2 regions of the Vibrio ishigakensis genome follow, and region 2 is predicted to be linked to the other one. Evidence: predicted binding sites of a transcription regulator. Region 2 holds the regulator's gene; the other holds the start of a gene.

What was found. Region 2 encodes PurR, which represses purine synthesis genes. Its sites were predicted from a motif close to TNANGNAAACGTTTNCNTNA; they were not measured.
Region 1: metK (methionine adenosyltransferase) is a predicted target of PurR. The motif match lies at 3,074-3,093, and genes of this name have one in related genera.

The regions. Positions count from the first base shown of each region.
Region 1 covers NZ_AP024881.1:2,546,656-2,551,738, forward strand. The annotation lists gene Pcarn_RS11645 (glycosyltransferase family 2 protein) at 1-857, shown strand, start outside; gene tkt (transketolase) at 889-2,883, opposite strand; gene metK (methionine adenosyltransferase) at 3,231-4,385, shown strand; gene Pcarn_RS11660 (DUF2189 domain-containing protein) at 4,663-5,083, shown strand, end outside.
Region 2 covers NZ_AP024881.1:1,863,138-1,868,220, reverse strand. The annotation lists gene Pcarn_RS08415 (DUF7577 domain-containing protein) at 1-273, opposite strand, end outside; gene Pcarn_RS08410 (TVP38/TMEM64 family protein) at 274-954, opposite strand; gene purR (HTH-type transcriptional repressor PurR) at 1,106-2,119, opposite strand; gene torD (molecular chaperone TorD) at 2,244-2,891, opposite strand; gene elyC (envelope biogenesis factor ElyC) at 2,960-3,727, opposite strand; gene cmoM (tRNA uridine 5-oxyacetic acid(34) methyltransferase CmoM) at 3,894-4,670, shown strand; gene mukF (chromosome partition protein MukF) at 4,686-5,083, shown strand, end outside.

The sequences.
Region 1 (5,083 bases), 680 kb from region 2:
AAGCCCTGCCGAGAGCAACCATATATGTATACGACAACAACTCTAGTGACCAAACCGCAGAAGAAGCAAGACAAGCTGGAGCTATTGTCAGATTTGAGCCTAGACAAGGTAAAGGGGAAGTGGTCAAGCGAATGTTCGCTGACATAGAAGCAGACGTTTACGTTATGGCTGATGGGGACAACACCTATGATGCGAGCATCTGTCCCGAGCTTATCGACACTCTCGTATCCGAGCGATTGGATATGATAGTAGGGACTCGCTCTCGAGAACTAAGCTCGTATCCGAAGGGACACGTACTTGGAAATAAAGTCTTTTCTAATCTGATAAATCGAGCATTCAACTCGAAGCTAGAAGACGTTTTTTCTGGCTACCGAATCATGAGCAATCGCTTTGTAAAGTCACTACCCATATTCAGCGACGGCTTTCAAATAGAGACCGAGCTAACCGTTCATGCCCTTCAGCACAAAATCCCTATCAAAGAAGTTCCTACAAAATACATCTCTCGTCCAGAAGGAACTGAAAGCAAACTAAAAACCTACCGAGATGGATTCAAAATACTTAACTTTATTATGTTCCTGCTCAGAGATGTAAGACCACTTTTCTTCTTTAGTTGTATCTCAGCAACATTAATCACCCTGTCTCTTTTCTTAGGCCTGCCTGTTATATTTGAGTTCTTCGAAACGGGCCTAGTCCCGAGATTCCCAACCGCAATCCTTGCAAGCTCCATCGCACTCATTGCGGTCATGTCCCTATTTAGTGGACTAATTCTAGATAACGTCAGCCGGGGACGAAAGGAGCGAAAGATGGTTACATACCTCAGAACGCCTTTCTTCGGACATAAAAAAAGCCAGCAGTAATCTGCTGGCTCTCATCTAGATATTTAGACGATTAAGCTAGAAGCTCTTTCGCTGTGTTTACTACGTTTTCAGTAGTAAAGCCAAACATCTTGAATAGTTCACCTGCTGGTGCAGACTCACCGAAGGTAGTCATGCCGATGATCTTGCCACCGAAGCCAACGTACTTGTACCAGTAGTCAGCGATGCCCGCTTCAACTGCGATGCGCTTAGTTACTGATGCAGGTAGAACCGCTTCACGGTATGCTTCATCTTGCTTGTCGAACACGTCAGTTGCAGGCATAGATACTACGCGTACAGCTTTGCCCTGTGCAGAAAGCTCAGCTTGCGCTGCTACTGCTAACTCAACCTCAGAACCGGTTGCAATGATGATCAGCTCAGGCGCACCTTCACAATCTTTGAGGATGTAACCACCCTTAGCGATGTTTGCTACTGTCTCTGCGTCACGCTCTTGCTGTGCAAGGTTTTGACGAGAGAAGATCAGAGATGTTGGACCATCTTTACGCTCGATAGCCAGTTTCCAAGCCACAGCAGACTCAACCTGGTCACATGGACGCCATGTGCTCATGTTTGGAGTTACACGCAGAGAAGCAAGTTGCTCTACAGGTTGGTGCGTTGGGCCATCTTCACCCAGACCGATTGAGTCGTGAGTGTAAACCTGAATATTCTGAACCTTCATCAGAGCCGCCATACGCATAGCATTACGCGCGTACTCCATGAACATTAGGAAGGTTGCACCGTAAGGTACGAAGCCGCCGTGCAGTGCGATACCGTTGATGATCGCCGTCATACCGAACTCACGCACACCGTAGTGGATGTAGTTGCCTGAGAAGTCTTGAGCTTCAAGAGACTTAGAGCCAGACCACATGGTTAGGTTTGATGGAGCAAGGTCAGCAGAGCCACCCATGAACTCAGGTAGCATCTTACCGAACGCTTCTAGCGCATTTTGAGATGCTTTACGTGATGCGATGTTCGCTGGGTTTGCTTGAAGGTCAGCGATGATTTCTGCAGTCTTCGCTTCCCACTCAGCAGGAAGGTCGCCGTTTACGCGACGCTTAAGCTCAGCCGCTTCTGCAGGGAATTCTTTTGAGTATGCTTCGAACTTGTCGTTCCAAGCTGCTTCTTTAGCTCTACCCGCTTCATTCGCATCCCACTCAGCGTAGATGTCAGCTGGGATTTCAAATGGTGCGTGCTCCCAACCTAGGAATTCACGTGCCGCTGCGATTTCAGCTTCACCTAGTGGTGCGCCGTGGCAGTCGTGAGAACCTGCTTTGTTTGGAGAACCAAAGCCGATGATGGTCTTAGTACAGATAAGAGTAGGACGTGGGTCCGCCTTAGCCGCCTCAATTGCTGCGTTGATAGCGTCAGCATCGTGACCGTCTACCGCTGGGATTACGTGCCAGCCGTACGCTTCAAAACGCTTAGGAGTATCGTCAGAGAACCAGCCTTCAACTTCACCGTCGATAGAGATGCCGTTGTCATCCCAGAATGCGATCAGCTTGCCTAGGCCTAGAGTACCCGCAAGTGAACACGCTTCGTGAGAGATACCTTCCATCAGACAGCCGTCACCCATGAATACATAAGTGAAGTGGTCAACGATGTCATGGCCTGGCTTGTTGAATTGAGCCGCCAGAGCTTTCTCAGCAATCGCCATACCTACAGCGTTTGTGATGCCTTGACCTAGAGGACCAGTGGTAGTCTCGATACCCGGTGCGTAGCCGTACTCTGGGTGACCAGGAGTCTTAGAGTGAAGCTGACGGAAGTTTTTCAGGTCATCGATAGATAGCTCGTAGCCTGATAGATGAAGCAGAGAGTAGATCAGCATAGAGCCGTGGCCGTTTGAAAGTACAAAACGGTCGCGGTCAGCCCACTCTGGGTTTGAAGGGTTGTGGTTCAAGTGACCACGCCATAATACTTCGGCAATATCAGCCATCCCCATTGGGGCGCCTGGGTGACCAGAGTTAGCTTTTTGTACACCATCCATGCTTAGAGCGCGGATTGCATTGGCTAGATCTTTACGGGAAGACATGTCTGCTCCTGAGTGCGTATGCAATTGATTAAATGATTCCTGACCTTAATGCCCAACTAGGACGAGCACTAAGCGCGACTATTGTCGCAGAGCATAATTATTACCGCAAACCCTTTCAAATATGCAAACGCAACTATTCAAACTTTGGTGTGCAACAAGTTTTAGCCAATTTACATAAACTAGCCCCATATCGCGCAATCGTTTGGCTAACTTTTATATACAAAAAAACTTGTATTTCACTCATTCAAAATTAGAATAGACGTCCAGAAGTAGAAACATCTACTAAATAATCATCAAAAAAGACGCTTTAAGCGTCTTTTCTTAACTACAGAATAAGGGAGCCCAGCATGGCTAAGCACCTGTTTACCTCTGAATCGGTTTCTGAGGGACATCCTGACAAAATTGCAGACCAAATCTCTGATGCGGTTTTAGACGCAATTCTTGAGCAAGACCCTAAAGCACGTGTTGCGTGTGAAACATACGTGAAGACCGGTATGGTAATGGTTGGTGGTGAAGTGACCACCTCTGCATGGGTTGATATCGAAGAGCTAACTCGTCAAACCGTTCGTGAAATTGGTTACGTTCACTCTGACATGGGCTTCGATGCTGACTCTTGTGCAGTACTAAACACCATTGGTAAGCAGTCTCCAGACATCAACCAAGGTGTTGATAAAGCTGACCCTAAAGATCAAGGCGCGGGCGACCAAGGCATCATGTTCGGTTACGCAACTAACGAAACCGACGTTCTTATGCCAGCTCCTATCACTTACTCTCACCGTCTAGTTGAGAAGCAAGCTGAAGTTCGTAAGAACGGCACCCTTCCATGGTTGCGCCCAGATGCAAAATCTCAGGTAACTTTCCAGTACGACCAAGGTAAGATCGTTGGTATCGATGCTGTAGTTCTTTCTACACAGCACTGTGACACCATCTCTACTCCAGACCTACGTGAAGCTGTGATGGAAACCATCATCAAGCCTGTACTTCCTTCTGAGTGGTTGAACAAAGAAACTAAGTTCTTCATCAACCCAACTGGCCGTTTCGTAATCGGTGGTCCTATGGGTGACTGTGGTCTTACAGGTCGTAAGATCATCGTTGATACCTACGGTGGCGCAGCTCGTCACGGTGGCGGTGCATTCTCTGGTAAAGATCCATCTAAAGTTGACCGTTCTGCGGCATACGCAGCTCGCTACGTTGCTAAAAACATCGTTGCGGCAGGCATGGCCGATCGTTGTGAAATCCAACTTTCTTACGCTATCGGTGTTGCTGATCCAACATCTATCATGGTTGAAACCTTCGGTACTGAGAAAGTGTCTCACGACATCATCATCGAAGCGGTACGTCAGCACTTCGACCTACGCCCTTACGGCCTACAAGAGATGCTAAACCTTCTTCAGCCTATCTATAAGAAGACGGCAGCATACGGTCACTTCGGTCGCGAAGAGTTCCCATGGGAAGCGACTGACAAAGCAGAAATGCTGAAAGAGTTCGCAGGCATTAAGTAATCGCCTCGACACCCTAATCTTGAAAAAACCTCAGCTTGCTGAGGTTTTTTTTTATACCTGTAGAAAACTAGCAAGCACAATTTCTGTGCAAAATTTGTATTTAGCACCATCAGCGACAATAGTTATACCTGAAGGAACTGTGAAGCCAATCAAGTTTTGTATAGCATCAGGAACGATGAAAAAATTTTTGGCTACAGTTTGCCGTCACCCTCGTATTAGAGAAGAGCGCTACTTCGAAGCAGGTGACGAGTTTACGGGACAAAAACAGGAGGATGTCATGCCTCGTACATTTAATGAAAACGACTTTCAGGATTCTGAGCGTATCAGCGACGGCGAATACGCTAAGACCATACCTTGTAACCAGATAAGCATCTCAGACCCATTCCAGTGGTTAGCCATGGGTCTCAACGATATGGTGCGTTCACCCATAATTAGCTTCTTTTATGGCTTCTGTTTTGCTGCCGCAGCAGCGGGCATTGTGGGCTTAATTAACCTTCAGGGTGTGCACTCTCACCTCGTGGTGTTGCCAGCACTAATCGTCTACATGCTAATAGGGCCGTTTCTGGCCTTGGGCTTATATGACGTAAGTTGGTCTAGAGAAAAAGGTAAACAACCAAACCTAGTACACTCGATGAAAGCCATTGGTAGAAACTCTACCTCACAATGGGCATTCGCTGTGCTTTTGGTTGTTACCATGA
Region 2 (5,083 bases):
GGCAAACTGCCCTTCGTTAACCTCACCACATTCACTACAGGTCCAATCGGCCTGCTCGTCCGCTTCCATATATGCCTTGATAATGGCTTCCGCTTTCTCTTTGTAGGCAGGGTCTAGCAGCCACACATGGGGCTGGGTGGAATCATCCATCGGTAGTTCGCCCTGAAGGCCAAACAAGCCAACACTTCGAACCTCAACAGGTATCTTCTCCGCAAGTAAAAGCTCACTGATAAAGTGAGCTTCGGGTGGATTTTTTGCAATATATATCTTCATCTAAGCGACCGATTGATTGGGTCTTATCTTGTTCATTATCCATTTAGCGATAAGTGGGAACAGGCCCAAGAGTGCAAAGGATGCCAGTACGGTCGGGGATACTATGCCTGCTAGGCTGTCTATCTCAGCAAGTTGAGTACCAGCGTTTAGATAAACCATAGTCCCTGCCAACATACCTAGCTGACTAAATAGGTAGAATTTTGCCACTGAGATTGGGGTCAGACCCATCAAAAGGTTGATCAGGAAGAATGGAAATACTGGAATAAGGCGAAGCGAGAATAGATAAAATGCGCCGTCTTTTTCCACGCCCTTGTTGATGGTATCTAACTTATTACCAAACTTAGCTTGTACCCAGTCGCGAAGCAGGTAGCGAGAGCTTAGGAAAGCCAGAGTCGCACCTATAGTGCTGGCAAACGACACCAATACTAAGCTGGTCCAAAAACCGAATAGAGCGGCACCTAATAACGTCACCACGGCAGCTCCTGGGATAGAAAACGCTGTGATAAAGATGTAACCAATAAAGTAGAGAGCAGCAGACAGAACGAAGTTTTGTTCTATATGAGCGTTTAACGCAGCTTGTTGCGCTTTAGCGTTTTCGAGGGTGAGGTATTGCCCAAAGTTGACCGCAAGTAGAATGATAGCTGCAACCAAAATTACGCCAATTATCAATTTCTTATTCATCGTCCTGACCTAAGTAAGTTCACTTAGCTATAGGGACAGAGTAGGACATAGAAAAATTTCATACAAAATAAAAAACGGCACGTTTATTTACGTACCGTTTGGAATTGATTGGATAATTCGAGCTTGGATGAGGTATCATCCGCTTTCGAAGTTAAGCGTTTAGGTTCTTAACGCTATCGCGTGAGATAAGTTCTGGCTGCATCTCAAATACGCGGCGATCGTGCTCTTTGTCGTTGATACGCTCAAGCAGGATTTCAAATGCTGTCTTACCCACACGACGCTTAGGCTGGTGGATAGTGGTCAGTGGCGGCGCAAAATAAGCGGCTAGGTCGATGTTGTCATAACCGATAACTGAGATATCTTCAGGAACCTTAAGGTCGTGCTGTTGCAGGCGACTGATAAGGCCAAGTGCCATGATGTCGTTAAAGCAGAACACAGAAGTAGGGCGAGTCTCGATTGGCATAGCGGCAAGTCTGTCAGCGGCTTCTACTGCGGTATCACACTCGAAGTTACCCTCAAGGATATATTCAGGATTGAACTCGATGTTCGCTTCAGCAAGGGCACGCTTGTAGCCAGCAACACGCTCGATACAAGCCAGTTTCTCTGCTTGACCAGTTAGACATGCAATCTTGTCGTGACCATTCTCAATCAGGTGTTTCGCAGCAATATAGCCACCTTCTTCAGAGTTATCGATGATCTTATCGGCCATTGATGACTCTGGGCCCCAATCCATAACAACTTTCGGGATGTTAGGGTGTGAGTCCAGCATTTCACGCAGCTCTTCTGTTAGGTCAGAACACATAACCAGAAGTCCATCTACACGCTTTTCAGCCAGCATGCGGATATAGTCGCGCTGCTTCTCGTAGATACCACCAGTGTTACACAGGATCAATGTATAGCCCTGACGGTAGCAATAGCTCTCAACACCATCTACAACCTCAGCAAAGAAAGGGTTAGTAGACTGAGTTACCAGCATGCCGATAGTACGAGTGGAGTTACACTTCAGGCTACGGGCTACCGCACTTGGCGCGTAGTTTAGCTCTTTAACAGCTTTCATTACTCGCTCTTGGGTAGACTCTGCTACGAAGCGCGTCTTGTTAATTACGTGCGAAACTGTGGTCGTCGAAACGCCAGCCAGCTTTGCTACATCTTTGATGGTAGCCATGCTTTACCTTGTAAACCTGAAGAAGTGTAGGGACCTACTTAAGAGTAGTGCAATCGATTGCGGAGGGCAGTCTAGCTAGAAATGCGTCAAGTGACAACGCATTTCTATACAAAATGAGAATTCATCAATCGTTCGCAAGATAGTGACTATCCAGCTCACAAAACGCCACCAAAAGCTCGGCTACAGAGGCGTAAAAACCGAATTCGTCGAACTTGGTGCAGTTTTCTGAAAACTGAGGCACCCAGGTCAGCAAATGTTGTTCGATGAAGGCTTGTTGCTCGGCTAGGGCTACCTCCATATGGGCTTCTTGCTCAAGCTCGTTTGAGCGGATGATGAGATTTCCGAGAAAGTCGAGCTGGATAGCAAGGTGATCCGCCGGCTCGTTGAAGTTCTTATCAACCTGAATGCCTTTTTCCTGCATCAAGGCCGCCATCTCTTGCGCTGGTTTGCCGTTAAGCAGTTTGCTGTCATCGAGATAGATAGAGGCATAAGGAAGTGCCGCATGTTTATCGGAGGTTAGAAACAGCTCACAGAAGTCGGCAGATAACTCTAACTGCGCATCCTCTCTGTCTTGAAGCTTGTTTAGAGACTCGATGACGCCATCAGTGGCTTTCTTTAGCTCTTCGTTTTCAGATAGGCCTTGTAGGAAGCCGCGAACTTGTTGGCTTTGATACGCCTTGAGCTCTTCGTCAGTCAGCTCTTTTGAGAATAGGCTTGAGAACCACCAGTAGATTTCGGCGCGTTGCTCATTGAATTTCTTGATTTCTTGCATTGTAAGATCCAACAAAGGGCGCATCGGCGCCCTTGTAACAAAATTTAACTATATGAATTATGAATCAGTTATTTACTACTGACAAGGTTGCGTATCTTCTGCCACCAAGTACCGAGGGTCTCATGCCAGTAGCGTTCTGTTTGCTCTAGATACTGAGCTTGTGGGGTGTATTTTACCCAAGCCTGTTCAATGTTGGAGTGAGCAAGGTAGTTAGTCGGTGCAGGCACCGGCTCTAGACCCGCCTCATTAAACTCCCCCAGAGCCCGATTCATATGGCTAGCTGAAGTCACTAACACCAGCTTCTTATTGCCAACAAAGCCGGCAGCTTGATGCGCCTCTTCCCAGGTATCTTGCGCGGTTTCAAGCAAGATAATATCAGGCTTAGCAACCCCAAGCGCCAGAGCAACCTGCGCCATCATTCTCGCTTGGCTGATCTCTGTACCGCCTGAATAACCTGAGAGAATCAATTTACTGCCAGGATACATACGCAGAATACGAATACCCTCAGACAGACGCATTAGGGCAGTACGGCTTAACTCAGAAGTGGGTGGGATCTCCGCATCTACAACATGACCACTGCCAAGAACCATCACGTAGTCAATATTCTCAGTGGTCGGCAAGAAGGCAGTGTATTTGCGTTCTAGCGGTTTTAGTAGAGAGGTCGAGATAGGTTGGAACGAGATGGCAAAGATAGAAAACAGTGATATGAAAATGACGATGCAGCCAAACTTATGCTTGCGTGTGAACATCACCAGAGCGAGACCAATGAAGCCAAGAATGAGCATGGCAGGCAGAGGCATCAAAAACGCAGAAATGAGTTTCTTAAGTTCAAACATGATTACAACAATATATCCCTAAATGATTTTAAGTCGAGGTATGCATAATTACGGCTAATAATGCGCCCAGATTGGCCGAAAAAATCGCCATTCAAAGCGCTCCCTCTTTATTCTTCATCTTCTTGTGACACAATACCAAACTTGATTCTATAACCACATGCTCGCCGTGAGAAAAGATCGCAATTTTGACGACATCGCCGATAAATTTGCCGAGAACATTTATGGTTCTGACAAAGGTAACATCAGGCAAACAATAGTTTGGGAAGACCTAAACCGAATTCTATCTCAAATGGATGGGAACTCGAAATCGCTCACCATCTTAGACGCAGGTGGCGGCTTAGCACAAATGTCGCAAAAACTTGCTGAGCTCGGACATAAAGTCATTTTGTGTGATGTATCTAACGAAATGCTGAACTTAGCAAAGCAAGAAATTGCGAACAAGGGGTTGCTGGAGCAGTATCAATTTATCCACGCTCCTGTACAGGAGTTACACCATCACCTCGATGAACAGGTCGATCTGATCCTATTTCATGCGGTGATGGAATGGCTTGCCGAACCGGAGGATGCCCTCAAGAAATTGATGACGCACCTAAAACCGCAAGGCATGGCATCGGTCATGTTCTACAACCACCACGGATTGGTGATGAAGAATGTGGTCTGTGGCAACATACCTCATGTTTTGCAGGGAATGCCTCATCGAAAAAGATTTAAGCTTCAGCCACAACAAGGCCTAGTCCCGAAGGACGTCTATCAGTGGCTGGAAGAATGTGACCTCACCATCTGCGGTAAGTCTGGCATACGTTGTTTTCACGACTATGTAGGCTTTACCCAGTATGTGGGTGATTATACCCCAGAACAATTGTTGGAGCTTGAACAGCAGTTATGCCGAACTGAGCCTTATCTGTCTCTGGGCAGATATATCCACGTTTGGGTTCAGAAGTAGTTAGCAAGGATCGGAATGAGCCAAGCACAAGAACAAAATAACGACCAGTTGTCGGTAGACGAGCTGGTTGGCTGGGTAAAACAGCACGATTTTTCATTAAACCTCACCAGTGAACGCCTTAGTTTTCTGGTGGCTATCGCCCTATTGAGCCAAGAAAGATTCGATGGTGAATTGGGTGAGGGTGAATTGCACGATGCATTCACCATAGTAGAGGGTCAGTTTCAAGACGCTGAGGTCAAGGGCAACAAGTTATTCAAAGCGAACAACGCCATCAACGACCTCGTCAGTCAGCGTCTATTAAACCGCTTTAATGCCGATGACCAAGAGGGCAATAGCATATATCGCTTGTCACCTCTGGCGATGGGCATTTGCGAATATTACTTACGTCATCGTCAGTTCTCCAAGCTCAAGCT